4 regions of the Geminicoccus sp. genome follow, and region 1 is predicted to be linked to each of the others. Evidence: riboswitches for the same ligand, from Rfam matches in the RefSeq annotation. Region 1 holds a riboswitch; each other region holds the start of a gene.
The links. A riboswitch is a leader RNA that binds a small molecule or an ion and turns the genes downstream of it on or off. The one in region 1 is predicted to bind thiamine pyrophosphate.
Positions count from the first base shown of each region.

Region 2: linked by a shared signal. The riboswitch ahead of thiM (hydroxyethylthiazole kinase) and the one ahead of thiO (glycine oxidase ThiO) in region 1 are both predicted to bind thiamine pyrophosphate.
Region 3: linked by a shared signal. The riboswitch ahead of VHL31_RS13305 (ABC transporter ATP-binding protein) and the one ahead of thiO (glycine oxidase ThiO) in region 1 are both predicted to bind thiamine pyrophosphate.
Region 4: linked by a shared signal. The riboswitch ahead of thiB (thiamine ABC transporter substrate binding subunit) and the one ahead of thiO (glycine oxidase ThiO) in region 1 are both predicted to bind thiamine pyrophosphate.

Region 1 covers NZ_DATAGQ010000236.1:32,233-39,441, reverse strand. Annotated here, with positions in the region: gene VHL31_RS25610 (HesA/MoeB/ThiF family protein) at 1-350, opposite strand, end outside; gene VHL31_RS25605 (thiamine phosphate synthase) at 347-955, opposite strand; gene VHL31_RS25600 (thiazole synthase) at 959-1,729, opposite strand; gene thiS (sulfur carrier protein ThiS) at 1,736-1,933, opposite strand; gene thiO (glycine oxidase ThiO) at 1,930-2,931, opposite strand; TPP riboswitch at 2,979-3,103, opposite strand; gene ligD (DNA ligase D) at 3,154-5,694, opposite strand; gene VHL31_RS25580 (Ku protein) at 5,700-6,614, opposite strand; gene VHL31_RS25575 (MaoC family dehydratase) at 6,730-7,188, opposite strand.
Region 2 covers NZ_DATAGQ010000120.1:13,856-21,064, reverse strand. Annotated here, with positions in the region: gene metC (cystathionine beta-lyase) at 1-474, shown strand, start outside; gene VHL31_RS11125 (GFA family protein) at 471-878, shown strand; partial or broken gene VHL31_RS26645 (TlyA family RNA methyltransferase) at 906-1,640, opposite strand; gene dxs (1-deoxy-D-xylulose-5-phosphate synthase) at 1,637-3,556, opposite strand; gene VHL31_RS11115 (farnesyl diphosphate synthase) at 3,586-4,470, opposite strand; gene VHL31_RS11110 (exodeoxyribonuclease VII small subunit) at 4,486-4,725, opposite strand; gene VHL31_RS11105 (histone deacetylase family protein) at 4,745-5,677, opposite strand; TPP riboswitch at 5,753-5,852, shown strand; gene thiM (hydroxyethylthiazole kinase) at 5,847-6,635, shown strand; gene thiE (thiamine phosphate synthase) at 6,632-7,209, shown strand, end outside.
Region 3 covers NZ_DATAGQ010000137.1:19,778-26,986, reverse strand. Annotated here, with positions in the region: gene mreC (rod shape-determining protein MreC) at 1-622, shown strand, start outside; gene mreD (rod shape-determining protein MreD) at 619-1,140, shown strand; gene mrdA (penicillin-binding protein 2) at 1,124-2,983, shown strand; gene rodA (rod shape-determining protein RodA) at 2,993-4,129, shown strand; TPP riboswitch at 4,178-4,297, shown strand; gene VHL31_RS13305 (ABC transporter ATP-binding protein) at 4,291-5,094, shown strand; gene VHL31_RS13300 (ABC transporter permease) at 5,091-5,846, shown strand; gene VHL31_RS13295 (ABC transporter substrate-binding protein) at 5,862-6,806, shown strand; gene VHL31_RS13290 (hypothetical protein) at 6,829-7,209, opposite strand, start outside.
Region 4 covers NZ_DATAGQ010000213.1:2,351-9,559, reverse strand. Annotated here, with positions in the region: gene VHL31_RS23665 (HNH endonuclease) at 1-278, opposite strand, end outside; gene VHL31_RS23660 (MBL fold metallo-hydrolase) at 503-1,591, shown strand; gene VHL31_RS23655 (ATP-binding cassette domain-containing protein) at 1,592-2,284, opposite strand; gene VHL31_RS23650 (ABC transporter permease subunit) at 2,268-3,845, opposite strand; gene thiB (thiamine ABC transporter substrate binding subunit) at 3,821-4,819, opposite strand; TPP riboswitch at 4,861-4,966, opposite strand; gene VHL31_RS23640 (alpha/beta hydrolase) at 5,026-6,252, opposite strand; gene VHL31_RS23635 (hypothetical protein) at 6,249-7,136, opposite strand; gene mntR (manganese-binding transcriptional regulator MntR) at 7,142-7,209, opposite strand, start outside.

The DNA.
Region 1 (7,209 bases):
AAGTCAGCATCTTCGACTAGTGAAGCCGCGTTGGAAGGCATCAGCTTCTGGACAAGGGAAGCGACCGAAATCTCTGAATTGTAAGCTAGTATGGCCGATTTGGCAGCTTCCGCCTTCCAAGCGCCTGCGTCCGACTGCCGATACAGGGGCTGGCGGTGGAGGTTCGACATCTCCACCCGGTCATGATCGATGATGGTGAGCTTTCCGATGCCGGCACCGGCCAGATTGAGGAGAACGGGCGAACCCAGGCCGCCTGCGCCGACGACTAGGACCGAGGCGGCCGCGAGCTTGGCTTGGCCGGCCTCTCCAACCTCGGGCAGTACCATCTGGCGAGCGTAGCGGCTGTTCATGCGGCCTCCTTCTGGACAGCCTTGATCCATTCCCGGGTGCGCGCTTCCGGGTCAGCATGCAGCAGGATGTCCGTGACCACGGCAGCGCTGTCGGCACCGGCCTCAAGGACGTCCCTGGCGCGTTCTGGCTTCAGCCCGCCAATGGCGACGAGCGGGATCGTCCCGATCCGCTTCTTCCACTCCTGGATCCTGGCGATGCCCTGTGGCGCCCATGGCATCTTCTTCAGGATGGTCGGGAAGATCGGCCCCAGCGCGATATAGTCCGGCCGGCAGGCCATGGCCCGCTCCAGTTCGGCATGATCGTGGGTGCTGATCCCGATCCTCACCTGTGCGGCCCGGATGGCATCCAGGTCCGCCTCGTCGAGATCCTCCTGCCCGAGATGGACCACGTCGCAGCCTTCCTCGATCGCAAGGCGCCAGTAGTCGTTGACGATCAGTTGGACCCCGTGAACCCGCGCAAGGTCACGTGCCGTCCGCACCAGCTGCCGGAGCTCTGCCCCAGGCATGTCCTTCATGCGCAACTGAACTAGCCGGACGCCCTGTGGCAGGAGGCGCTCCAGCCAGCGCGGATGGTCCACGATCAGGTAGAATGGATCGAGTTGCATCGTTCAGTTCCGAAACGCCGTGCCCAGGAGCGGCGTCGACGGAGCGGCCATGTCTCGCGGTTCCATCGGATCCGCGAGAAAGGCTTCACGCCCGGCCTCGACCGCCAGCCGGAAGGCTGCAGCCATGCGGGCAGGCTCGCCCGCCTTCGCGACGGCCGTATTCAGGAGGATGGCATCGTAGCCAAGCTCCATCGCCTGCGCGGCATGCGACGGCAGACCGATGCCGGCGTCCACGACCAGCGGTATGTCCGGAAAATGGGACCGCATGCTGCGCAGGGCGAACAGATTGTTCAGTCCCCGCCCCGAGCCGATCGGCGCTCCCCAGGGCATCAGAACCTGGCAGCCGGCCTCCAGCAGCTTTTCCGCCACGATCAGGTCGTCGGTCGTGTACGGAAACACCTGGAAGCCGTCCTCCGACAGGATCCGCGCCGCTTCCACCAGCCCGAACACGTCCGGCTGCAGCGTATCGTGATGCCCGATCACCTCCAGCTTGACCCACGACGTGCCGAAGACCTCGCGCGCCATCTGCGCGGTGGCGACGGCTTCCTTCACGGTATGGCAGCCGGCCGTGTTCGGCAGGACCTTCACGTCGAGCGAGCGGATCAGCGACCAGAACCCCTGGCCGGCTCGCCCGGCCCCGGATTCGCGCCGCAGCGAAACCGTGACCACCTCGGCACCAGCCGCCCGGACGGCCTCCGCCAGGATGGCCGGCGAGGGATACTGCGATGTGCCCAGCAGGAGTCGTGACGTCAGCTTCGTGCCATAAACATCCATGATTGCTCAGCCTCCTTGCATGGGTGCAAGAATCTCGACCTTGTCACCCTCCTCTAGGCTCGTCTCGTTACGACGTGGCACGGGCACGAAGCTGCCGTTCACGGCGGTCGCGACCACAATGTTCCCGTAGCCCAGCTGTTCCAGCAGATCGGCGAGCACGACCCGGTCTGTCTGGACCGGCTCTCCGTTCACGATCAACTTCATCCCACCTCTCTTTCTTCATCCACAAGATATTGATTAGGCTTGCCTTCCGAGACTAGTTCATCTGCTACACGAGCTAGGACCGGTGCGAGCAGAAAGCCGTGTCGGTAGAGGCCGTTCAGGTAGAGGGTTCGGCCGATCTGCCGGACGCGCGGGAGGTTGTCGGGAAAGGCCGGGCGTGCATCGGCACCGAGTTCGACGATCTCTGCTTCTCCAAACGCCGGATGCAGCGTGTAGGCGGCATTGAGGAGTTCCACGGCCGATCGCACCGTCACGCGGGTCCGGTCGCCGCTCTCGATGCTGGTGGCCCCCACCATGAAGTGCCCGTCATCGCGGGGCACGATGTACAAGGGGAAGCGGGGGTGCAGGAGCCGTACGGGCCGCTGCAGGGAGATCTCGGGGCAGCGGAGGATCAGCATCTCGCCCCTGACGCCCCGCAGGTCCGCCAGATGGTCTCGGGCTGCCAGGCCGCGGCAGTCGATCACCCGGTCGGCTGCGGCCAGATGCTGGCGTGCATCCACCCCGAACCGAATCACCACACCCTGCTCCTGCAAGCGCGAAGCCAGCGACTGCAGGGCCTGGCGAGGATCGAGATGCGCCTCATCGGGAAAGAACAAGGCCCGGCCGAAGCGCCCGCCGAGATCTGGCTCGAGTTCGCCGAGTTCCGTGCCTGAGAGCGGCCGGAAATGCGAGGTGCGCCGCGCGAACCGGTCGAGCTCCCGCTCGTCGCGCCTGGGAGCCACGACAAGGCTGCCTCGCTGGACGGTCTGCGGGTGGACACGAGGCCAGTAGGAAAGCGCCTCCTGGCCGAGGTCGGCCACGATCTGCTCGGCACTTTCCCGCTCGCACCAGGGAGCCAGCATTCCACCGGCATAGCGGGAGCAGGACGCAAGGCCGAGCCCAGGACCCTGCTCGAGCACATCGACGTCGTGGCCGCGTTCCGCCAGCGCAAGCGCTGCGGTCAAACCGGCGACACCTGCTCCCATGACCACGATATGCATCGATCGGTACGCTCCCCAGCCTGATGGCGGGAGGTCGATCTCTGCCGGATTGCAGCGGTCACCCATCCCTACGCCAGCATGAACTGGATCAGGTTCGAAGGGTCGTCATGCCGCACAGCAGGCTGTGCCGATGACCTCTCAGCCCCCTCGCGGGGCTCCCCTAGGTGCTCTGAAGGTGATGTCGATCGCGGCCGAAGTCAAACACCTGGGCTGCCTGGCCCCTCACTTTCGGGCGTGAGCCCGCTTGGCCTTCTGCACCGGCAGCGTCTGCTCAGTGCGGAAGAAGCCGGTCCAAGGGTCACTACCGAGGTGGCCCAGACGGTTCGCCACGTTGTTGACGTTGAAATGCGGACCCCGGACGTCGACATCCAGTTCATCCCAGGCCAGTGGCGTGGAGACCGGCGCACCGGCACGGGCGCGCGTCGAGTAGGCGCAAACCGCCGTGGATCCGCGTCCGTTGCGCAGCCAGTCGACGAAGACCCGCCCGGCCCGCAACTTCTTGGTCATCGTCGCGGTGTACAAGGCGGGGCTGTCCTTCGTCATGGCCGCCGCAAGCTCATGGGCGAAGTTCTTGGCCTGCTCCCAGTCCGCCGACGGCTTGAGTGGCACGACCACATGGAGTCCCTTTCCACCGGTCGTCTTCAGGTAGCTTTCCAGCCCCTGCACCTTCAGGCGCTCGCGAACGTCGAACGCCGCCTGTTTGACCTGTTCCCAATCCACATCATCCCCGGGGTCCAGGTCGAACGTCACCTGGTCGGGATGATCCAGGTCATCGATGCGGACACCCCATGGATGGACCTCCAGGACACCGCCCTGCACCAGGGCCACCATCCCGTCCAGGTCCTGGATGGTCAGTACCGTGTCACCACCATTGCCCGGATTGTCGAGCACGGTCACGGCCCGGTTCATGCCGCGCCAGGGCGATTTCTGGAAGAAGCATTTCTGGCCCACGCCATCGGGGCAGCGCATCAGCGACAGCGGACGCGCCACCACATGCGGCGCCATCCACTTCCATATGTCGGCATAGTAGTCGACGAGGCCCTGCTTGGTGACGCCGTCCTCCGGCCAGTAGACCCTGTCCGGGTGGGTCAGCTTCACCCTCGCCTGTTTCGGCTCGGCCGGGGCCTTGGGTAGAGCCTTGGCTGAAGCCTTTCTCGCCGGCGCGGGATCCTCGCGGACGATCTCGGTCGCCGGTTTATCGTCGCGCAGGCCGCGGAAGGAGGCGTGCCGGAGCAGCAGATCGCCGGTCCAGCCCCTGAACTCCACTTCCGCCACCAGTTGCGGGCTGACCCAGTGCACGTCCCGGCTGCTTCGCTCGGGCCGCTCCTTGAACGGCATCTTGGTCTCGTCGAGGGAGCGCAAGCGCTCCCAGAGCTCCCGCGCCATGGCACCGCCGAAGCCGGTGCCCACCCGCCCGGCATGTACCAGCTTCCCATCGTCGTAATAGGCAAGCACGAGGGAGCCGATCGCTCGCGGCGCCGCGGTGGAGGGTACCCAACCGACGATCACGAATTCCTGCCGGTCGCCGCACTTCGACTTGATCCAGTCGCCGCTGCGCCCCGAGCGGTAGGGTGCAGCGCGCAGCTTGGAGACGATGCCTTCCAGGCTGAGCCGGCAGGCATGCTGCAGCACGAGATCGCCCTGCTCCGGAAACGATTCGCTGAAGCGAAGGGGCTGGGAGTCATGACCGAGGCCCGCGAGCAGCTCCCGCAGCCGGCGCTTGCGCGTGTCCAGCGGTTCTGCCCGCAGGTCCAGCCCGTCCTGGAAGAGAAGGTCGAAGGCATAGTAGCGGAAACGGTCGGTCCGGCCGGCAGAGAGATCCTCACGCAAGGCGACATAATCGGAAGCGCCCGCCTCGCCCTCCACGACCACTTCACCGTCGATGAGATGGTCGGTACCGGGAAGTGCCGCGAAGGCTGCCGGGATGGCCGAGCCGAACGTGCCGGTCCAGTCCAGGCCGGAGCGCGTCAGGAGCACGACACTGTCTTCCTGAATCCTTGCCTGGATCCGATAGCCGTCGAACTTGATCTCGTGAAGCCAGCGGTCCCCGACGGGCGGCTTGGCCTCCAGCGTCGCGAGGCATGGCGGCACGAAGTCGGGCATGGCGGTGGTTGTTCTGGCGCTGGAACGCGCCGCGCGACGCCTCGTGGGTGCCGTTTTCCCTTTCACGCCGGCAGGCGCCGGCTTGGGTGAAGCGTCCTGCCCGATCTCGTCGTTCGACCGGCCGCTCAGCACCGAGTTCGGCGCCTCTTCCAGGATGTCTGGCGCGTTCTCGGGCCGGGCGTGGTCATCGCGCTGCTTGATCAGCAGCCAGTTGTCGCGTTTCTCGCCTCGCTGCCGGTGCATGCGCACGAGGTGCCAGGATCCATGCAGTTTCTCGCCCGCCAGCTCGAACGAGAGACGCCCCTTGCTCAGGCCCAGATGCGGGTCCGCCTCAGGCTTCCATATCCCGCGGTCCCACACGATGACCGAGCCTGCGCCATACTCGCCTTTCGGGATGGTGCCCTCGAAATCACCGTAGTCCAGCGGATGGTCCTCGACCTCGACCGCCAAGCGCTTCTCGCCCGCCACGAGACTCGGGCCTCGCGCCACCGCCCAGCTCTTCAGCACCCCGTCGAGTTCGAGCCGGAGGTCGTAGTGCAGCCGTCGCGCAGCGTGCTTCTGGATGACGAAGCCATGGCCCTTGGTGCGAGCCTTCCTTCCCTTCGGCTCCGCCGTCCTCGTAAAGTCTCGCTTGGCGATATAAGCCGCGAGGTCAGCCACGGAGTTCACCCTGCCTTACGTGTCGTCGGCTTCGATGGCGCCTTCTTCTTCGCCGTTGTGGAGCTTCCCGACGAGGAGGATTTGGCTTTTGTTGCCGACTTGGCCCGGCTGGGTGCTGCTGGTTTCTGATCCTCGTTGTCATTCGTGGCGCCGAGGCTCCGCCGCAGGGCTTCCATCAGGTTCACGACATTGCCCTGGTCGCGCGGCTTTGGCGGCGCCTTCGGCTTCTTGCCCTTGGCCTTCGCCTTGACCATCTCGACCAGCGCTTCCTCGTAGCGGTCGCGGAACTCGGACGGGTCGAAGCGGCTGGCCTTGGTGTCGATGATGTGGCTCGCAAGATCGATCAGGTCGCTGGACAGCTTGATGTTCCGGATGTCCTCGAAATAGCCGCGGTCGTCCCGCACTTCCGTGTCGTAGTGCAGGGTGTGCGCCATGATCCCCTTCGAGCGCGGCTCCAGCATCAGGATCCGCTCGCGCCGGTACAGGACGACCCGCGCCAACCCGACCATCCGCCGCGCCCGCATCGCCTCCCGGATGACCACGAAGGCTTCCTCGCCGACCTTGTCGGTGGGGACCAGGTAGTAGGGCGTATCGATGTAGATCTCGTCGACTTCGGCGCGCGGGACGAACTTGTCGATGTCGATCGTGTGGGTGCTTTCCAGCGCTACCGAGTCGTACTCGTCTTCCTCGATCTGGACGTACTGGCCATCCTCCAGCTCGTATCCCTTGACCTGCTCGTCATCCTCAACGACGTCGCCGGTTTCGGCATCGATATACTGGCGCCGGACCCGGTTGCCGGTCTCCCGGTTCAGGGTGTGGAACGAGATGCGCTCCGCCGTGGTGGCTGCCGTGAACATGGCCACGGGGCAGGTCACCAGCGCGAGCTTCAGATAGCCTTTCCAGTTCGGGCGCGGTGCCATCGTCGTGGATCCTCAAAGTACCCGGGCCAGCAACGGGAGGTCTGGCACGCGGTTCCCGAAGAACAGGATCGTCGCGAGAAGTCTCGCCGAAGACGTGCTCTCGGCCGGACCAGCATCAGGAAGGCCGGCGCGGAACAACCAGCTTTGCCGTCAGCGTCTGGACGATGTCGCCATGCTGGTTCCGGGTTTCGCTCCGCAACGTGACCATGCCGCGATCCGGACGCGAGCGTGACGGCCTGATCTCCACCACCTCGCTGTCCACGGTCAGGATGTCGCCCGGCCGCGTCGGCTTCGGCCACGTCAGCTCACAGCCCGCTCCTATGAGGCCACCTGCCAGCGGCGCGCCGCCCTCTACCAGAAGGCGCATGGTGAGTGCCGCCGTGTGCCATCCGCTCGCCGCAAGCCCGCCGAACAGGCTCGACTGCGCCGCGACCTCGTCCAGGTGGAACGGCTGGGGATCGTAGGCTCGTGCGAACGTCCTGATCTCTTCGGCCTCGACAGGAAGCGAGCCACTCCTGAAGCGCTGGCCCAGCCGAAGGTCATCCAGGAAGAACAAGCTAGTTGGCTCGGACAAGAAGGCTTACTCCCGTGGCGC
Region 2 (7,209 bases), on a different contig from region 1:
CAGGATCTCGGCATGGTCTCCAGCCCCGAGGATTGCTGGCTGGCGCTACGCGGGCTGCGCACGCTGGACGTCCGGCTGCAGCGGCACATGGCGAGCGGGATCGAAATTGCCCGCTGGCTGCAGGCCCGGCCGGAGGTTTCGAGGGTGCTGCACCCTGCCCTGCCGGACGATCCCAGCCACGCCCTTTGGCGGCGCGACTTCAAGGGAGCGTCGGGGCTGTTCGGGATCGTGCTGAAGCGGACAAGCGCCGCCGCCGTGGCCGCCATGTTGGACGGCATGAGCCTGTTCGGCATGGGCTGGTCCTGGGGCGGCTACGAGAGCCTGCTCATCCCGACATTCCCACAGAAATCGCGCTCGGCAGCACCATGGCAGGCAGAGGGGCCCTGCCTGCGCATCCATGTCGGCCTGGAGGCGGTCGAGGACCTGATCATCGATCTCGAGGCCGGGTTCGAGCGGTTGCAGGCGGCAGGATGACCAGCCGTGCTGGCGGCTGCCTGTGCGGCCGGGTACGCTATCTTGCGGAGCTGGAAGAGGACGACCTTGCCGACTACTGCCACTGCCGGGAGTGCCGCAGGGCGAGCGGCGCGCCCGTGGTGGCTTGGGTCCAGTTGTCGCCAAAGCGCTTTGCCGTGACGGCGGGCGATCCCAAGGCCTTCACCTCGTCCCAGCTGTCGACCCGCTGGTTCTGCGGGGATTGCGGCTCGCAGCTCTACATGACGGATGCCGGTGACCATTCCATCGGCGTCTGCATCGCTACGTTGGATAACCCCAACAGCGTCCAGCCAAAGCTGCATGGCTGGTTCAGCGAGCATCTGTCCTGGTTCGACACGCGAGACAACCTGCTGCGATTCCCGCGTCATCCGCCCTATGACGGCTGACCGGGGGCAAGCCTGCCGGTCCGAGCTCCGCCTGGCACCCAGCAGGAACTCGATGTTGCCCGCCGGGCCGGTGATCGGGCTGGGGACAATCCCCAGGACCTCCCAGCCTTGCATCGTGAACCACTCCCGGTAGCGGGTGCAGACCTCCTCATGCAGAGCCGGGTCCCGCACCACGCCTCCTTTGCCGACCCGCTCCGGTCCCACCTCAAACTGCGGCTTGATCAGCACGACGGCATGCGCCCCCAAAGGGCAGAATGCCATCGATGAAGGCAGGACGGTCGACAGGCCGATGAAGCTCGCATCGCACACCAGCAAGTCGATACGGTCAGGTACCTGCGCTGTCGTGAGGTGCCGGGCGTTGGTCCGCTCCATGTTCACGACGCGTGGATCGTTCCGCAACTTCTGGGCGAGCTGCCCGTAGCCGACGTCGACCGCGTAGATCCGGACCGCACCCCGGCTGAGCAGAACCTCGGTGAAGCCGCCGGTCGACGCGCCGACATCGAGACAGGTCAGTCCCGCCGGGTCGATCCCGAAGCGGTCCAGCCCCTCGATGAGCTTGAGGGCGCCACGACTGACCCAGCCAGGTCCGCTCCGCCTGATTTCCAGCACGACATCGTCCGGCAGGGACTCTCCCGGCTTATCGAGCTTGCGTTCACCTGTGAAGACCTGCCCCGCCATCACGATGGCCTGGGCTTTGCTGCGCGTTTCAACCAGCCCGCGGTCGACCAGGAGCTGGTCGAGCCGCTGCTTGCGCGACTTCAACCGGCAACAACCCGCAGCGGCTCGACGCGAACACCGAGGCCCTGCAGCACCTTGCGGACGATCGCATCCGAATCCAGCCCCGCATCGGCATGCTGTCCGGCCGGCGTGCCGTGCTCGATGAACAGATCCGGCAGGATCATGGAGCGCATCCGAGCCTTGCCGCTGTCGAGCAGGCTCGCTTCCAGCGCAAACTGCTGGACCTGACTGCCAAAGCCACCGATGGAGCCTTCCTCCACCGTCACCACCAGTTCGTGATGGCCGAGCAGCTGCCGCACCAGATCGCGATCAATGGGCTTGGCAAATCGGGCGTCCGCGACGGTGGCCGAGATGCCGCGTCCGGCAAGCTCGTCCGCTGCCTTCAGGCACTCTCCAAGTCGCGTGCCCAAGGACAGGAGCGCGACCCGCGTTCCCTCACGAACCACCCTGCCCTTGCCGATCTCGATCAACTGGCCGCGTGCCGGCAGATCGATGCCCACACCCTCTCCGCGCGGGTAGCGGAATGCGATGGGTCCTTCTTCGTAGGCCACAGCCGTCCGGACCATGTGCATGAGCTCGAGTTCGTCGGCGGCGGCCATCACTACCATGTCGGGCAGGCAGCCGAGATAGGCGATATCGAAGCTGCCCGCATGGGTGGCACCGTCTGCCCCGACGAGGCCAGCCCGATCGATCGCGAACCGTACCGGCAGCTTCTGGATGGCCACGTCATGCACGACCTGATCGTAAGCGCGCTGCAGGAAGGTCGAATAGATCGCGCAGAACGGCTTCATGCCCTCGCAGGCAAGTCCTGCCGCGAATGTCACCGCGTGCTGCTCGGCGATCCCGACGTCGTAGACCCGGCCCGGGAAGCGTCGGCCGAACAGGTCCAGGCCGGTACCTGACGGCATGGCTGCCGTCACTGCCACGATGGACGGGTCGGTCTCTGCCTCGGTGATCAGGCTGCGTGCGAAAACGGAGGTATAGGAGGGCAGGTTGCCGCCGGACTTGACCTGGGCGCCGGTGGCGACGTCGAACTTCGTGACGCCGTGGTACTTGTCTGCCGCCCGCTCGGCCGGGAGGTAGCCCTTCCCCTTCTGCGTCTTGACGTGAAGCAGCACGGGGCCCTTCTCGGCATCGTCCCGAAGCTCCTCCAGGATCGTGACGAGCTGGTCGACGTCGTGGCCGTCGACCGGGCCGACATAGTAGAAGCCCAGCTCCTCGAACAGCGTGCCGCCCGTGGCCATGCCGCGCGCCAGTCCGTCCGCCCGTCGCGCCACGTTCTGCAGACGCCCGGGCAGGTGCTTCACCACCCGCTTGGCCACGTCGCGCAATTCGCGGAACTCATGGCTCGCTAGGACGCGAGACAGATAGCCGCTCATCGCGCCGGTCGGCGGCGCGATCGACATGTCGTTGTCGTTCAGCACGACGATCAGGCGGGCCTTGGAGGTCCCGGCATTGTTCATGGCTTCGTAGGCCATGCCGGCTGAAAAGGCGCCGTCGCCGATCACGGCGACGACGTTGCGGTCCTCGTTGTTCAGCCGGATCGCCTCGGCAAATCCCAGGCCGGCCGAGATCGACGTCGAGCTGTGGGCGGCGCCGAATGGATCGTAGGCGCTCTCGCTGCGCCGGGTGAAGCCGGACAAGCCTCCCGGCTTGCGCAACGTCCTGATCCGGTCGCGCCGGCCGGTCAGGATCTTGTGCGGGTAGGCCTGATGGCCGACGTCCCAGATCAGGATGTCGCGCGGCGTGTCGAACACGTAGTGCAGCGCCACGGTCAGCTCGACGACGCCCAGGCCAGCGCCCAGATGCCCTCCCGTGACGGACACGGCGTCGATGGTCTCGCGCCGAAGCTCGTCCGCGAGCTGGCGAATCTGCGTCTTCGGGAGTCGACGCAATTCGTCGGGCGTCGAGACTCGATCGAGCAAATCAGTGTCGGGCATGCTGCCGCCGGCTCCAGGACATGTGCGGTTCAGCGATCACGCGTGACGACGTAGTGGAAGATGGAATCGAGCAAGTTCACCTCTACGCCCAGATCGCCGAGATGGTGGCTCGCCTCAAGAGCAAGCACATCAAGCCGTTCACGCGCGGCTTTCACACCCATCAGACTCACGAATGTAGTCTTGCCGCGCACGGCATCCAGCCCCGCATCCTTGCCTGTCACGCTGCCGTCGCCTTCCACATCCAGCAGGTCGTCCTTGATCTGGAAGGCGAGCCCCAGACATCTCGCCCAGCCGACGACGTGGTGGCGGACCGGCGCATCGGCACCGGCGATGACGGCACCGGCTTCAGCGGCAAAGGCGATCATGGCGCCGGTCTTGAGCCGCTCCATCTGTTCCAGGCCTGCCAGATCCGGCGGGTTCGCCTCGCCCTGCAGGTCGAGCATCTGCCCGCCACACATGCCAGCAGCGCCGGCGGCCCGAGCCAGACCCGCTATCAGCGTCAGCCTGGCAATTTCCGGCAGCCGCGCGTCCCCGGCAATCCACTCGAACGCAACCGCCTGCAGAGCATCACCGGCTAAAACCGCGGTCGCTTCATCGAAGGCGAGATGGCAGGCTGGGCGGCCACGGCGCGTGGACGCGTCGTCCATGGCCGGCAGGTCGTCGTGGATCAGCGAGTAGGCATGTACGGCCTCGATCGCAGCAGCGGTGGCCATCCAGTTCGACTGGCTAGCGCCGGCCAGGGCATCCGCCACGGCTCGCACGAGTGCTGCCCGCAGCCGCTTGCCGCCGCCGAGTGCCGCGTAACGCATGGCCTCGACCAGCCTCGGCGCCGCGTGATCCGCAGGCGAACCAAGCAGCCGGTCGATCTCCGCCTCCACGCTGGCGGCCGTATCCTGAAGAAAGCTGGTGAGCAAGGTGGACGGCCGACGTCAGCGGGAGGGATCGAAGGGTTCGACGCGGGGCTCGCCAGCGGCGTTCACCGACAGCTTCTCCACCCGCATCTGCGCGTCCGCCAGCTTCTGCCGGCACAGCTCCTTGAGTGCCGTACCGCGCTCATAGGCCGAGATCGCATCGTCCAGGTCCAGCTGGCCGCGCTCCAGCTCCTGAACCAGCTTCTCCAGTTCTCCGAGCGCAGCCTCGAAGCTCATCTGCTTGTTCGTTTCGGTCACAGGGCTGCTCTTCCTCCGCTCACTCTTGGCCAGCGAGCGCGCAGACATGGGCTTTGACGCTCCGGCCGAGCGCGTCGACGTCGTAGCCGCCTTCCAGCACCGATACTACCCGCCCCTGCGCATGACGGTCGGCCACGGCGACGAGTTGCTTCGTCACCCAGGCGAAGTCTTCCTCCGTCAGGCGCAGGCTTGCAAGCGGGTCGGCTTCATGCGCGTCGAACCCTGCCGAGATCAGCAGCAGTTCCGGCGCGAACCGGTCGAGCACCGGGATGACGCGGTCGGCCACCACCTTGCGGAAGAACGTACCGTCGGTGCCCGAGCGCAAGGGTATGTTCAGGATGTTGTCGCGTGCGCCTCGCTCGTTGTCGGCTCCCGTGCCGGGGTAGAGTGGTGACTGGTGCGTCGAGACGTAAAGCGTCTGCGGATCGGACCAGAAGATCTCCTGGGTGCCGTTCCCATGGTGGACGTCGAAGTCGACGATCGCGATCCTGCCGACACCATGCACGGTACGAGCCTGGGCTGCGCCCACGGCTACGCTGTTGAACAGGCAGAAGCCCATCGCACGGTTGCTCTCGGCATGATGCCCAGGCGGCCGCATTGCCGAGAAGGCGCGCTTGGCCCGACCGGACAAGATCGCATCCACCGCCGAGGCGGCAGCACCGGCCGCGCGCAAGGCTGCCTCGCGGCTGCCGGGCGAGCCGATGGTATCGGCGTCGATCTGCACGAGGCCCTGGTCCGGCAGGGCCTCCAGGAGGGCGTCGACATAGGCAACGTCATGGACGCGCTTCACCTGCTCGATCGATGCCTCCGGGGCTTCCTGCCGAAGCAGCCACGGGGCGTCCAGCTGATCCAGCGCCTCGACGACCGCCCGGTAGCGCGCCGGCCGCTCGGGATGGCCCGGTCCCGTGTCGTGGAGCAGGGCGCTGTCATGAAGATAGAGCAGGACGTTCACGTGCGGACGCTTCCTTCTGGTTGACAATGCGGGCGCTCGCCTGCGGTTGACATCGGTCGCAATCGGACCATCCTCAAGCCCGCCAAGGGGTGTTCGTCGTGACCGGCGGACTGAGATCAAACCCGTTGAACCTGATCTGGGTCATGCCAGCGAAGGGAGGCCAAGGAAGATGTCCCAGGACGTGGGACGGGTGCTCGATGCGCTGAGAAGCCGCCGGCCGCTCGTCCACAACATTACCAACTATGTCGTGATGAACTCGACGGCCAATGCCTTGCTGGCGGTGGGCGCGTCACCGGCCATGGTGCATGCCGCGGAGGAAGTCGAGGAGTTCGTCGCGATCTCCGACGCCCTGGTCGTGAACATCGGCACCTTGTCCCGGCCCTGGATCGAAGCAATGCATCTTGCTGTCGCCAAGGCGGACGGTGCGGGCAAGCCTTGGGTCCTGGACCCGGTCGGTGCGGGAGCCACGCGCCTTCGCACCGAGACGGCCCACAACCTTATTCGCCACCGGCCGGCGGTCATCCGGGGCAATGGCTCGGAGATCATGGCGCTCGTGGGCAGTTCCGGCACCACCAAGGGTGTCGACAGCACCACGGGCAGCGATGCGGCACTCGATGCCGCCCGCGGGCTGGCTCTGTCCACGGGATCCTGCGTGGTCGTCACCGGGGCCGTCGATCACGTAACCGATGGCGAGCGGGTTGTTTCCTGTGCCAACGGCGACGAACGCATGACCCGCGTCACCGGCCTCGGATGCACGCTCAGCGCGTTGACCGCAGCCTGTCTGGCTGTCGAGGAAGACCGCATCCTGGCGGCGCTTGCCGCCTGCACCATCCTCGGGGTCGCCGGGGAGTTGGTATGCGGCCAGAGCGAAGGGCCGGGCTCGCTGCAGGTGAGCATCCTGGACAGTCTGGCCAGGATCGACCGGACGATGCTGATCGGGCGGGCGAAGCTCACGTGAGGCGTCATGTGGATCTTGGCCTTTATGTCGTGCTGGACACGGCCACGACGCCACCGGCGCGCATTGCGGATCTCGCCGATGCCGCCGCTCGTGGCGGAGCCACGATCCTCCAGCTCAGGGACAAGACTTCCAGCGCGCGCCGCCTGATCGAACTGGCCGGTGCGATCCGGGCCCGGGTCGCCGGGATGGGCGTTCCCCTGATCGTCAACGACCGGGTCGACGTGGCGCTCGCGGCCGGTGCTGACGGTGCGCATGTCGGCCAGGACGATCTGCCGTCCCCTGCCGCCAGGGCCATCCCCGGTCCCGACGCGATCATCGGACTGTCCGTCACGAGCATGGATGAGATCGGGACCGTCGATCCGGCGGTGGTGGACCATGTCGGCCTTGGCCCGATCTTTGCGACCAGTACAAAGCTGGACGCGGCGCCGCCACTGGGGGCGATGGCCTTCCGGTGCATCCGCGGCCGACTGGATCTTCCGGTCGTGGCGATCGGCGGGATCGGGCTGCACAACGCCGGCGACGCCATCCGGGCCGGTGCCGACGGCATCGCGGTGGTGACGGCCGTGGCTCATGC
Region 3 (7,209 bases), on a different contig from region 1:
GCAGGCGGAGGCCGCCCGCCTCGATGTCCAGAACAGGGCGCTCAGGCGGATCGTGGACATGCCGCCGATCGAGCGGGCCATTCCCGTCGCCACGGCGTCGATCGTCGGTGATGTCGGCGGCGGCTTCATCCAGACGCGGCTGGTCGATGCCGGCTCCAGCCGCGGTGTGATGGTGGGCCAGGCGGCGGTCGACGCGCGCGGTCTGGTCGGGCGGATCGTGGCCGTCGGGCAGCGCAGCGCGCGAGTGCTCCTGATCACCGACATGAGCGCGAAGATCCCGGTGTTCGTCGATCGGTCGGGCGATCGGGCGCTCCTGGAAGGCGGCAACGACCGGCTTCCGCGCCTGCGCTTTCTTCCCCGCGATCCCCGGTTCGCGCTGGGGGACCGGGTGATCACCTCGGGTGAAGGTGGCCTGCTGCCGGCTGGGATCCCGGTGGGCGTGATCAGTCGGATGGCCAGTGGCGAGGTGGATGTCACGCCGGTAGCCGACTGGGAGCGGCTGGACGTCGTGCAGATCCTGCGTGCCCTGCCGGTGGAGCCACCCGAAGCTGCCCTGCCTGTGCAAGCGGCCAGCATCGAGGCGACGAGCGCCACCCGCCTTGCGGCCGAACTGCCGCGATGACCACGGGCACGACCGAGCACCGCCTGCGCCAGTTCCTGCCGACGCTTTCCCTTGCCTTGGCAGCGCTGGTCGATCTTGCGCCGATTCCGGATGCGGCGCCGGCAAGCCGCGGGCCTGATATCCTGATCGCCGCCCTGTTCTTCTGGTCGCTCCACCGCGCGGAGCTGGTGGCGCCCATACCGCTGTTCGCGCTGGGCCTCGCCACCGATTTCGTCGCCGGCTCGATGATCGGCCTCACACCGGCCTTGCTGCTACTGACGCGCGAGGCCGTGGTCCGCCAGCACAAGCTGCTGCTTGCCATGTCGTGGCCGGTCCTGACCGCGAGCTTCGCCTCCTATGCTGCGGCATTAGGTTTCCTGCGTTGGGTGATGGCCTCGCTGATGGCTGGCCGCTGGTACCACCCGATCCCGGCTGTGCTTGGGGTCCTGCTGACCGTCCTGGCTTGGCCCTTTGTCGTCCTTCTGCTGATGCGGCTGCAGACAGCGTTGCCGAGAATGCGCCATGCAGCAGGAAGCTGAACGCATCCGCTGGTTCCGGCGCCGTTCCGTGCTGCTGGGTGCGGGCACATTCGGCGTGTTCGGCGGGCTGGTCGGTCGCCTCTGGTACCTGCAGATGGAGCAGGGCGAGCGCTACCAGCTCCTGTCCGAGGAGAACCGGGTCAACCAGCGCCTGATTCTCCCGCCGCGCGGACGCGTCCTGGATCGGGCGGGACGGCCGCTGGCGGAGAACATCCCGACCTACCGGGTCCGAATCATCCGCGAGCTCACCAAGGACGTGCCGGGCACCCTGGAACGATTGGCGGCCGTCATCCCGGTGACGCCCGAGCGGATCGCCGAGGTGATCAGGCAGGTGCAGGCGCGCCCGCGCTTCGTGCCGGTGAGCGTGCGGGATGATCTCGATTGGGAAGAGGTCTCACTCATCGCCGTGCGTGCGCCGGAGTTGCCCGGAATCATCCTCGATTCCGGCATGGTCCGTCGCTATCCCGAAGGTCCTGCCGCGGCTCATGTCCTGGGCTATGTCGGCCCCGTGGACGAGCCGGAACTCAAGAGCGATGCGGACCCGCTGCTGCAACTGCCTGACTTCCGCATCGGCAAGCAGGGTGTCGAGCGCTCCTACGATCCCGTGCTTCGTGGCAAGGCCGGCCTGTCTCGGGTCGAGGTCAACGCGGTCGGTCGCGAGATCCGCGAACTGGATCGCGACGAGGGGCAGCCCGGCCAGGACCTCGAGCTTTCCCTCGACCTCGAGCTGCAACGCTTCTGCATGAACCGGCTGGCGGCCGAGACCAGCGCCGCTGCTGCTGTCGTGGACGTGCGGACTGGCGGTGTGCTGGCGCTCGCATCGGTGCCGAGCTTCGACCCGACCCTGTTCCAGAACGGCATCTCCACCAGGAACTGGGGAGCGCTTCGCGACGACAAGCTGGCGCCGATGGTCAATAAGGCCTTCAAGGGCGAGTACCCGCCAGGCTCGACCTTCAAGATGATGATCGCACTGGCCGGCCTGGAAACCGGTGTGATCAAGCCGGACACCCGGATCCGCTGCTCCGGGTCGACCTGGCTCGGCCGGATCGAGTTTCACTGCTGGAAGAAGGGCGGCCATGGCGCGGTCGACCTCCAGCGTTCGCTGGAAGTTTCCTGCGACGTCTACCATTACGAGGTTGCCCGACGGCTAGGTATCGACCGTCTGGCAGAGTACGCGCGCCGCTTCGGGCTGGGCGAACGGACCGCTATCGACTTGCCAGGCGAGCGGCCAGGCGTCATGCCGACGGTAGCCTGGAAGAAGGCCAAGCTGAAGCAGCCCTGGCACAAGGGCGAGACCCTGATCTCCGGCATCGGGCAAGGCTATGTGCTGGCCACGCCGCTGCAACTGGCCATCATGACCGCCCGCCTGAGCAATGGTGGCTACAAGGTCAGCCCTTGGCTGGTCCGTGGCGGCCCGCGCCATATGGCCTGCTGTGGTGCCATGGCCGAGCCGGTAGGGGTTGCCAAGGAGCATCTGGATCTCGTCCTTGGTGGCATGCACCGTGTGGTGAACAGTCCGGCGGGCACCGCGCGTGCCGCTGCCCTCCTCACGCCGGGCGTCCAGATGGGCGGCAAGACGGGTACCTCCCAGGTGCGCCGGATCAGCAAGGCCGACCGGCTGTCCGGCGCCTACAAGCGCAAGGACATCCCCTGGGAACAGCGCGACCATGCCTTGTTCGTGGGCTACGCGCCCTTCACGGAGCCCCGCTATGCGGTGGCCGTGGTGGTCGAGCATGGCGGGGGCGGCTCCGCCGTGGCGGCACCCATTGCGCGCGACATCCTCGACCGCGTCCTGCAACTGGACGGTCAGCCCGTCCAGGCGCCGGACGGCAAGTCCGCCTGAGGACCTGCCATGGAAGAACGGCTGCGGGCGACCGACCTATCGCTGGGCGAGAAGATCCTGTCGATCAACTGGCTGCTCGTCGCGCTGCTCTGCGTGATCGGCGGCATCGGCTATGCGGTCCTGTATTCTGCCGCGGGCGGCTCACCGGAACCCTGGGCCTTCCGCCATGCCGTGCGCCTTGCCGCCGGGATCTGCGTCATGCTGGTCCTGGCCATGATCGACGTGCGCTTCTGGTTCAGGATCGCCTATCCGGTGTTCATGGTGGGAGTGGCGCTGCTCCTGGCAGTCGACCTCTCCGGAATCGTCGCCAAGGGCGCCCAGCGTTGGATCGATCTGGGCCCAATCCAGCTCCAGCCGTCCGAGGTCATGAAGATCGCCCTGATCCTGGGACTGGCGCGCTGGTTCCATGCCGGCTGGCTGGACGACGTGAAGCGGCCGCTGTTCCTGGTCCCACCCCTCCTGATGGTGGCGGTGCCGGTAGCACTCGTGATGCTCCAGCCCGACCTTGGCACCGCCATCACCTTGATCTCGGTGGGCGGCACCCTGTTCTTCGCTGCAGGCGTACGCTGGTGGAAGTTCGCCCTGGTGATCGCCATCGGCCTGGCGGCCCTGCCGGTGGGCTGGGAGATGATGCATGACTATCAGCGCCAGCGGGTGCTTACCTTCCTGAACCCGGAAGAGGACCCGCTGGGCTCCGGCTATCATATCATCCAGTCGAAGATCGCGTTGGGTTCGGCCGGCCTTTGGGGCAAGGGCTACCTGCACGGCTCGCAGGCCCAGCTCAATTACCTGCCCGAGAAGCACACGGACTTCGCCTTCACCACGCTCGCCGAAGAAACCGGCTTCGTGGGTGCCACTTTCACGCTCTTCCTGTTCTTCGCGGTCGTGGTCCTGGGCATCGTCGCGGCGACCCGGGCCCACAGCCAGTTCGCGCGGCTGGTCATCATCGGGCTCAGCATGAACTTCGCCGTCTACGTCGTGATCAACACGTCGATGGTGATGGGCTTGATCCCGGTCGTCGGCATTCCGCTGCCGATGATCAGCTATGGCGGCACCGCCATGCTGACCGTCCTGCTGGGCTTCGGCATCCTCCTGTCCGCCGACGTCCACCGCGACACCCCGATCCAGCGTTTCCCGAAAAGCTGAGCCGGCCGACAAAGCCTGTTCCCAAACCGGGGACGAGAACCTATCACCCACCCATCCAAGGGGAGTCCCGGCAAGGGGCTGAGAGGCCATCGGCACATCCGTGCAGCATGGCGACCCTTCGAACCTGATCCAGTTCACACTGGCGAAGGGATGGGAACAGCATGCAGATCAGCCAGGCACCGCCCGTTGTCCGCTCCCCAGAGGAGCCGCCGCGCCTGCTTGGACCCGAGGTGGAGGTGGAGGTGCCCCACCTCGTCTATGGCGGACGCCCTGTATTCCAGGACCTGCGGCTGCGGCTTCCGGCCGGCAAGTGGACCTGCCTGCTTGGTCCGTCCGGCGTCGGCAAGACCAGCCTGCTGCGCCTGATCGCCGGTCTGGAAGCCGGTGCCGTTGTTCGTCCGGACCCGGGTCGCCTTGTCGGCAAGATCGCGCTGATGGCCCAGCAGGACCTGCTGCTGCCCTGGCTGAACGTGCGCGACAACGTGCTCCTTGGCCACCGGCTCCGCGGCAGATCGCGCGATGCCATGAAGGTTCTGGCCGCCGAAGCCGATGCGCTCCTCGCGCGGGTGGGGCTGGCCGGCAAGGGAGATGCGTCGCCGTTGGTCTTCTCCGGCGGCATGCGGCAGCGCGTCGCCCTGGCACGCACGCTGATCGAACATCGGCCGGTCGTCCTGATGGACGAACCGTTCTCGGCCCTGGATGCGGTCACCCGCCATCGCCTGCAGGATCTCGCGGCCGAGCTGCTGGCCGATCGCACGGTCCTGCTGGTGACGCATCATCCCCTGGAAGCCATCCGGCTGGGACACCGCATCTGGGTGATGGCTGGCAACCCCGCGAAGCTTCGCGGGCCGATCGAGCCATCCGGTCCCACGCCGCGCGATCCAGCAGATCCCGGCGCCATCCGCCTGCAGTCAGACCTCATGAAGGAACTTCTGGCATCGGCCGAACTGGTAGAAACCCAATGAGCCTGTTCCGTCCGGCTGTGACGGCTGTTGGCCTGCTGTGTTCGTGGCAACTGGTGGTCTGGCTGAGCGGCGTGCCGCCCTTCATTCTTCCGGGTCCCCTCACGGTGGCGCTGGCCGGCTGGCGCAACTTGCACCTCCTGGCGGAGCACGCCGCCACGACCGGCCTGGAGATCGTGCTCGGCCTCCTCATCGGCAGCCTGATCGGCGCCCTGGCTGCCCTCGTCCTGGTGAGTTCCGCACCTGCGAGGCGGTGGCTGCTTCCCGTGCTGGTGATCAGCCAAGCATTGCCCGTGTTCGCGCTGGCCCCGCTGCTCGTGCTGTGGCTGGGCTATGGCCTCCTCTCCAAGGTCGCGATGGCGGTCCTGATCATCTTCTTCCCCGTGACGCTCGCCTTCTTCGACGGGCTGCGCCGCACCGAGCGCGGTTGGCTGGAACTGGCGCGGGTCATGGATGCACCACCTTTGGCTGTGCTCCGGCAGATCCGCGTTCCGGCTTCGCTGCCAGCCCTCGGATCAGGTCTCCGGGTGGCCGCCGCGGTGGCACCGATCGGTGCCGTCGTCGGGGAATGGGTCGGCTCGTCGGGCGGCCTGGGCTACCTGATGCTGCACGCCAACGCACGGATGCAGGTCGACCTGCTGTTCGCTGCGCTCGTGGTGCTGTCCGCCATGGCGCTCAGCCTCTGGTGGCTGGTCGACCGGGTCATGACCCGGTTCAACCGCTGGCAACCCGCCAGCTACCAGACCAATCGATAGAAAGGATCCCGAACCATGCTGCGCCTTTTCGCGCTGGCGACGCTGTTCCTGTGCGTGGCGGGCACTGCCCGGGCGGCTGACAGGCTCACAGTCCTGCTGGACTGGTACGTCAACCCGGATCACGGTCCGCTGGTGGTCGCCCGGGAGAAGGGGTTCTTCGCGAAGGAGAACCTCGAGGTCGAACTGATCGCGCCGTCCGACCCGAACGATCCGCCGAAGCTGGTCGCGGCCGAGCAGGCTGATATCGCAGTTACCTACCAACCCCAGCTCCATCTCCAGGTTGCCGCCGGATTGCCGCTCGTCCGTATCGGGACCCTTGTTTCCACGCCATTGAACACGGTGGTGGCGCTGGCCGACGGCCCGATCTCGTCGCTGGCCGACCTGAAGGGCAAGCGCGTCGGGTTCTCGGTGGCCGGCTTCGAGGACGTGCTGCTCGGCACGATGCTTAAGACCCATGGACTGAGCCTTGCGGACGTCAACCTGATCAACGTCAACTTCTCGCTGTCGCCGGCCTTGATCAGCGGTCAGGTCGATGCCGTGATCGGCGCCTTCCGCAACGTCGAGATCCCCCAGATGGCGCTGCTCGGCCATCCCGGCCGTGGCTTCTACCCGGAGGAGGAGGGTGTGCCTCCCTATGACGAGCTGATCTATGCGGCCCACCGCGACGGCCTGGACCGCCCCGAGCTGCGGAGGTTCCTGCGTGCCGTCGAGGCGGCGACGCAGTGGGTGCTCAACCATCCTGGGGAGGCTTGGGAAGTGTTCAAGGCGACCGACGCAGCGCTGGACAACGAAGCAAATTACCAAGCTTGGCTCGAAACGGTCCGGCGGTTTGCGCACAGCCCCGCGGCGCTGGATCAGGGGCGCTACGACCAGTTTGCCACGTTCCTGAAGGAACAGGGCCTGCTGCAGGAGGTCCCCGAGCTGTCGAGCTATGCAGTCGACCTGAACGCCACGAGGTAGGCCCGGCTGCCGGGCTCCCGTGTCAGGCCAGCCAGGAGTAGAGCCGTTCCCTGGCCGATTCGCGCAGCGTCACGATCAACAGGCGGATCGTTTCCTCGAACAGCTGGTTGGCCTGGTCCTGTTCGGCCGGGGCGGTGGTGCCGGCCAGAATAGGGCTGGTCCGGGAAACCTCGCCGCCTGCTCTGGCCAACTCCAGGCCGCTCGGATCCACGATCACGAGGTCAGCCGCAAGGCGCGACCACAGTTCGCGCGTCGGCTCAAGACCGAGCTGGCTCGCCACATCGCCGCTTGCAGGAAGAGCGCGAACGCGGAGGTCGGCCGCCACGATCTCGACCCTGACGACGTCATTGCCGCCCATGGGCTGAACTGCACTTCGCAGCGCAGCCTGGACGCGCTGGCGCAA
Region 4 (7,209 bases), on a different contig from region 1:
CGCGGGATGACATGGTCGAAGGTCAGTTCCTGGGTGGGCGCAGTCGTAGCGCAGTACTGGCAGGTGAACCTGTCACGCAGGAACAGGTTGAACCTGGTGAAGGGCGGCCGACGTTCCTGGGGCACGTACTGCTTGAGGGCCACAACGCTCGGCAGTTGCAGTTCCTGGCCGGGCGAGCGGATGACCCGGTCGTAGTGGGAAAGGACCGAAACACGGTCCAGGAACATGGCACGGATCGTATCCTGCCAGCTCCACACCGAAAGAGGATACCAGCTCAGCGGCTGGAAGTCGGCGTTGAGAACAAGCGCCGGAAAGGCCGACGCTGCGAGGTGGGCATTCTCCGCGACCGATGCGAAGCGCCTGGGACTGAAGGTCTGCGCGGTTGCGGCACGCTCCTCCGATGCTCGGGTCTCATCGTCTGCATGTCGTGGTTAGACCCCTCTTGCGATGGTTTCAAGACAAGCTCCGGCTGATCCGACAATCCGTCCTGGACGTAATGGGGATGACAACGCATCTGAAGACGATGACCATCAAGACACGTCGCGACGTCCTGTCCGTCCTGGCTGGCGCACCCGTCCTGCTCGCCGGCTGCGCGGGTCCGACCGAACCGAGGCACATTCCATCCATGCCCTGGCATCATGTCGAAGGCGGGTTCCGCAATCCTCCTGGCAGCCCCGAACGTGCGGGTGACCGCGGAGAGTGGTGGGCATTCATGTGGCGGGGCCTCTCGCGGCGAGATGTCGTCGATCTTCCCGGCGGCCATGTTGTCCCAACCTCGACGGCAAAGGCCACGCTGACGGCGGCCAGAGATGGCGATCTCGTCACTTGGCTCGGACATGCCGGCTTCCTGATGCGGCTGAACGGCCTCTGGATTGCCACGGATCCTTTCTTATCCGAGTACGCTTCGCCGGTGCCACCGTTCGGCCCCAAGAGGTTCGCGCCTGTCTCGCTCGCCGTGGAGGATCTCCCGCCACTCGACGTACTGATCCTCTCGCACAATCACTACGACCACCTGGACCGGCCGACGCTCGAGCGCCTGCCGCTCGGGCCCAACGCGGTCCTGATCTGCCCGCTGAAGGTGGCTGGCTATGTCGACACCAGCCGTTTTGCGCGTGTCGTGGAACTCGACTGGCACGGGCAGACGGAATTGGCGGGCCTTGGCATCACGAGCATACCGTCCATCCACTTTTCCGCCCGAACGCTTTGGGACCGCAACGAGTCCTTATGGGGCGGCTTCATCCTCACGACCCCGTCCAAGCGCATCTATTTCGCAGGTGACACCACGTTCGGGCCAGTGTTTGGCGAGATCGGCCCCCTGTACGGGCCGGTCGACCTAGCCCTGCTCCCGATTGGCGCCTACGAGCCGCGCAAGTTGATGCAGGCTTCGCACTGCACGCCGGAAGAGGCAGTGCAGATCGGCCAGCTGTTCCAGGCGCGCCAGGCGATCGGCATGCACTGGGGCGTGGTGCGCCTCACGGATGAGCCACCATTCGAGCCACCCATGCGCTTCCGCGACGCCATCGCCACGGCGGGACTGGGCGATGCATGGGGAGGCATCATGGCTGTGGGCGAGACCCGGCCGATCGGCTGATCAGCCCAGATACTCCGCAAGGATGGCGGGCGGGTTGGCCATGATCTCTGCGCGCGGGCCAACTGCGATGATCGTCCCGCCCGCCAGGACGGCCAGCCGGTCCGCGATCCTGGCTGCGTCCTCCGGCTGATGGGTGACCAGGACGACGGTCAACGCCTCCTCCCGGCGCAGTTCGTCCACCAGATCCAGGAAGTCCCGGCGCATGGCCGGGCCAAGCGCCGCGAACGGCTCGTCGAGCAGCAGCAGCGGTCGCTTGCGTACGAGGCAGCGCGCCAGGGCCGCCCGCTGGCGCTCGCCGCCGCTCAGCTCGTACGGTCGCCGGCTGCCAAGCGCCCCGATTCCCAGTCTCGCCAGCGAGTCGTTCACCATGCTTCGCTCGGATGCGGAGAGTCGGGCATTGGGGCGGATCCCGAGGGCGACGTTGGTGAAAACGTCAAAGTGGCCGAACAGGTTGTGGTCCTGGAACAGGCTCGTGACCGGGCGCAGCGCCGGCGGCACGCTCGTCACGTCCTGTCCATCAATCGTAATCCGGCCGCTCGTCGGGTCCAGGAAGCCGGCGATGAGGTCGAGCAGGGTCGACTTGCCGCCACCGGACGGACCGATCAGTGCCGTGATCGATCCCTTGGGGACGTACAGCTCGTAGTGGAACTCCGTGCCCTCGTGCCGGAAGCGGACGTCATCGACGCACAGCATGCGCCAGCCCCCGTTCGACGGCCCACATCAGGCCCGCGGCCAGCACCACCAGCACAACAGCGGTGACGGCCGCATCGGCGGAGCGATACGAGCCAGCCTGAAGGTGCAGGTGCATGGGCAGCGTCCTCGCCTCGTCCGCACCAAACAGCGCCACCACCCCGAAGTCGCCCAGCGAGAAGGCAGCCACCAGGCCACCGGCCAGTCCGGCCACGGGAAGGAGGGTCGGCAGGTCGATCAGCCGCCATCGCGTGGCGCCGCCGATCCCGAGCGCCCGGCACAGCCTGCCATGCTCCATCTCGCGCCTCGCCACCTCAGGTCCGAGGATGGCGACAACATAGGGCAGCCCCATCAGGCCGTTGGCCAGCGCAATCGCCGGCAGCGCCACCTCGGCAGGGTCGACCACGCGCCGCAGCAACAAGAACAGGCCGGCACCCAGGGCCAGGGCCGGGGTCACCAGCGGGATCGAGCCGACATATTCCCCGGCCCGCATCAAGAACCCGGCCCGGCCGCGCGCACCCAGCACGAGCAGGCTTCCCGCCACCAGGGAGATCAGTGCCGCCGCCAGCGCCACCACCACGCTGTTGCGCAGGGCCACCAGGAACATCGGCGCGCTCAGCACCTTCCACCAGGGCCCACCCGCTGCCTCCAGCAGGAGGGCCAGCAGCGGCGCACCGAGGAACAGCAGGGCGGCTGCCAATACGAGACCATCCAGCGCTTTTGCGAGCAGACCATCCTCGACCCGCAGCTTCGGTGGCGCTCCCGTCGACACACCACTGCGGATGGTCCGCACGCCCAGCCCAATGCCAACGAGCACGCTGCACAGCGCGATCTGCAGCAGCGCCAGCACGGCCACGCGCACCAGGTCCGCATCGACCCTCAGCGCCTCGTAGATCGCGACCTCCATGGTTGTTCCGGCTGGCCCGCCACCAAGCGTCATCGGCAGGGCGAAGCTCGTGAAGCAGAGCATGAATACGATGCCGAGCGCACGCGCGATGCGCGGCGCCAGGGCCGGCCACTCGATCAGCCGGAAGCGGGCTAGATCCCCCAGGCCAAGCTGTCGGGCCAGCCGCCACTGTTCCGCCGGCACGGCGCGCCAGGCAGGAGCCAGGATGCGCACCGCGAGTGGCAAGTTGAGGAAGACGTGGCCGATCAGGATGCCCGTCAGGCCATAGATCGACGGCCAGGGGATCCCGAGCATGCCGAACAGCTCGGCGACCCAACCGCGCCGGCCGAACAGCACGAGCAGCGCGCTTCCTGCCACAAGGGCAGGCACCAGAACCGGCAGGGCCAGCAAGCGCTCGAGCAGATCGCGACCAGGAAAGGAGCGCCGCACCAGGGCCCGTGCAACCAGTACCGCCGGCAGCACCGCCAGTAGTGCCGACAGGGTAGCCTGCACCAAGGTGAAGCGAAGGGTGAGGAGCGTTCGCCCGTCCAGCCATCGTCCGCCCTGTCCCGCCTCCTGCAGTCCCGTCGCCAGGAGCGCCAGGATCGGCAGGAACAGCGTGAGGCCGACCAGAAGCGCGGTGACGTTGCCGATCAGCGTCCCAGTGCGGCGAACCACTCGTCCACCCATGCAGCGCGGTTGACCCGCACCGTCTCGGCATTGGTGAGGAGCGCCTTGCCCGGCTGGATCAGCCGGCTGAACTCTTCGGGCAGTTCCACGCCGTCCGACTTGGCGGGATACATCCAGTTGGTGGTCGGCAGGATCGACTGGGCGTCCGACGAGAGGAGGAACTGCAGGAAGCGCTTGGCGAGCTCCGGCTCCTGGGCGTTCTTCGCCAAGGCCGCCACCTCGACCTGCAGATAGTGGCCGTCCGTGAACGGTGCCGCCTGGATGTCGTCCTTGCTCTCGGCAACCATGTGGTAGGCGGGCGAGGTCGTGTAGCTGAGGACCATGGACGCCTCGCCCTTCAAAAACAGGTCGTAGGCCTCGCTCCATCCCGACGTCACCGTCAGGATGTGCGGGGCCAGCTTCTCCCAGTAGGCCCTGGCATCCTCGCCATGAACGGCCTTCACCCAGAGCAGCAGGCCCAGACCTGGGGTGCTCGTCCGCGGATCTTGGATAACGACCGTCAGATCGGGCGGGGCATCAGCCAGTTCGGCCAGGCTCTTCGGCGGGTTCGGCAACCGGGTGCGATCGTACACGAAGGCAAAGTAGCCCCAGTCGTAGGGAACGAACGACGGATCGTCATACATTACCGGCAAAGTAAGCCCGCTCAGGTCCTGGCCATGCGGTGCCACGAAGCCGCCATCCTTCGCTTCGGCTGTCAGGCTGCTGTCCAGCCCGAGCACCACGTCCGCCTTGGAAGATGCTCCTTCGAGCTTCAGCCGGGACAGGATGGCGACGCCGTCATCCACGGAGGTCCAGACGAGGTCACAGCCGCAACTCGCCTCGAAGCGCCTCTCAAGCTCGGGGCCGGGCCCCCATTCGCTGGTGAAGGACGAGTAGGTATAGACGTCGAGCACCGGCTTGGCCTGGACGCCGGACATGATCGTCATCGAACCAAGGACGGTGGCGGCGAGCTTGCGCTTCATTCTTCCCTCCATACGAAGGGAAGGTGCGCATGGCCGGTCCTGTCGCGGCGGCTGCCCATTCCCTACGCCGGCATGATCCGGATCAGGTTCCTCGGGTTCGCTCGTGCGTCTCAGCCGGCAGCAAGGCCGGCACCCCGCGGGTCACATGCGCGCCCATTACTGCCCGCCGCGCTCCAAGACAAGCGGCGGCCATCGGCGTGTCTCGGTCACCCCTTCACGTGGGTGGTCGGCCGGTCCCCGCCCCCCGCCTTCTCCTGATGCCACTTCCCATCGGCATCCTGGTACTCGATGACCTCGTCGTCGCCGGCCTGCTCCTGCCGGACAGCCGCGTCCTCCGCAGCGCGGCGGGCCTCGTCGTGGGTATTGTAGGTCTCGGAAAAGCTGTCACCGAGCTTGTAGGCCCAGCCATGATCGTGCTGCACGATCTCGTAGGTGATATCGGCCATGTCGAGTCCTCCGGCTTGTCCGGCACTGAACGTACTGCCGGTTTCGCCGGTTCCGGCCGCGCCCAGCCGTCGCGCCGCCGTCACCAGTCGCTCGAAGGCAGCGGCGGCCGGTGCCGCATGATGGCGCGCGCGCAGCCAGGCGTGCGGCAGACCGGCCTCGACCACCGCGTCCACCGGCACGCGCGCGGAGCGCAACCTGCCTGCAAACGCCGACACGTCGGAGGCGAGCGGGTCGTACTCCGCAGCCGTCATGAACACAGGCGGCAGGCCTGGCAGTGCTGGCGCGTCACCCGGGAACAGGCGCGGATCGTCGCGGTCGCTCTCGTCAGCGGTGCGCCCAAGATAGGTCTCGAGATAGTGCAGCATATCGACCGTGGTCAGACCGGGAGCATCATGCATCTCGATTCGCGATGGCAGCGTCTGATCGCTGGAGAGCGCGGGGTAGACCAGCAGTTGGCCTGCCGGTCCCGGCTCGCCCGCATCCCGCAATGCCTGCGTCACGGCAGCGGCAAGGTTGCCCCCTGCGCTGTCGCCGGCCAGCAGGATCCGCTCCCGGTCGATGCCCAGCCCCGACGCTTCGTCGCGCACCGCCCGGAACACGGCCAGCGCGTCGTCGAAGGCTGCCGGGAAGGGGTGCTCGGGCGCCAGGCGATATTCGACCGCGACGGCAACGCAGCCGGCACCATCGGCCAGATCCGCGACGACGCTGTCATGCGTCTCGAGATCGCCCACCACCCACCCACCGCCATGGAACCAGACGATGCAGGCGCCGCTCGACCGGGCCGGCCGGTAGATCCGGCAGGGCACGCCCGCGAATGCCCAGTCCTCGCTGGAGAGCCCGGCTGGATGAGGGGCTGCAAAATGTCGGCAGGCGCGGCGATAGCCTTCGCGGATCTCGTCGAACGAAGCGCCCTCGGGCGTGGCCGCGATACGCTCGCCCTCGGCGAGCCAATCCAGCATGGCGCGATCGAGTTGGTAGTTGGTCACCGGCAGCCTGCCTTCGCGATATCCTTTTCCCGCGCGAACGCCTGGGTCTGCACCCACCAAGGTGCGTCCGGGTCCCATGGCAGCCGCGCGATCTTTCCATCCGGCGTCCGCCCACCCGCCAGGCTGCCCCAGATCACGGCACCGTCGCAGCCGAGATCGTAGACCTTATCCAGCTGCTGCAGCCAGAAGTCGCCCTCGATGATCTCGCGGGCGATCTTCTTGTTCTTGTCGTGATATTGCGGCCAGAGATAGGGATAGATCGGCTTGCCGATCGCCTTGGCGGCCGCGACCGTGCCGTCGGCCATCCTCACCCAGCCTTCCCGGTCCTTGTAGAATGCGTAGAGCGTCGGATAGAGGTCGTCGACGGCGTCGGCGAGCTTCGACCAGCGCCGGTTCTGCTCGGCATAGACGATCAACCGCCCCTCCTTGCCCGGCTGGAATGCCCAGTAGTCCCGCACAGGCACCAGTGAGTAATAGCCGAAGCGGGTGCCTGGCATCAGCTTGCGCATGAGGTTCACGATCTCCACGAGATCGTCGACCTGATCAGCCTCCCAGTGCTCGATGTCGAGCACGAGCCGTTCGTAATTGTGCTTGGCCAGCTTCGGCACCAGGACGTCTTCGATGTGGCCGAAATCCGGCTTGTCACGGTCGCGGCCCGGCCAGAAATCACCGACATAGACGGTGCGCAGCGGCTCCAGGCCGCAGACTGAAAGATCATCCGGCTTCCCGTCGAACCGCATCGTGTCGAAGAGCCGGAACGCGCGCTGCGCCGCGGCCGGATGCGAACCGCCGATAGCAGCGGAGAGAACGGCTGCACCGACACCGGAGCTAGCAAGCGTGGCCAGGCTGGCGGATCCAGCGATGAAGCGACGACGGTCGAGCAAACTGATCATCCCTGCCCTGTCAGACGGCGCGTGGCCATTTCCAGCGCGCCCAGGGTCTGGTCACTGACGTGGT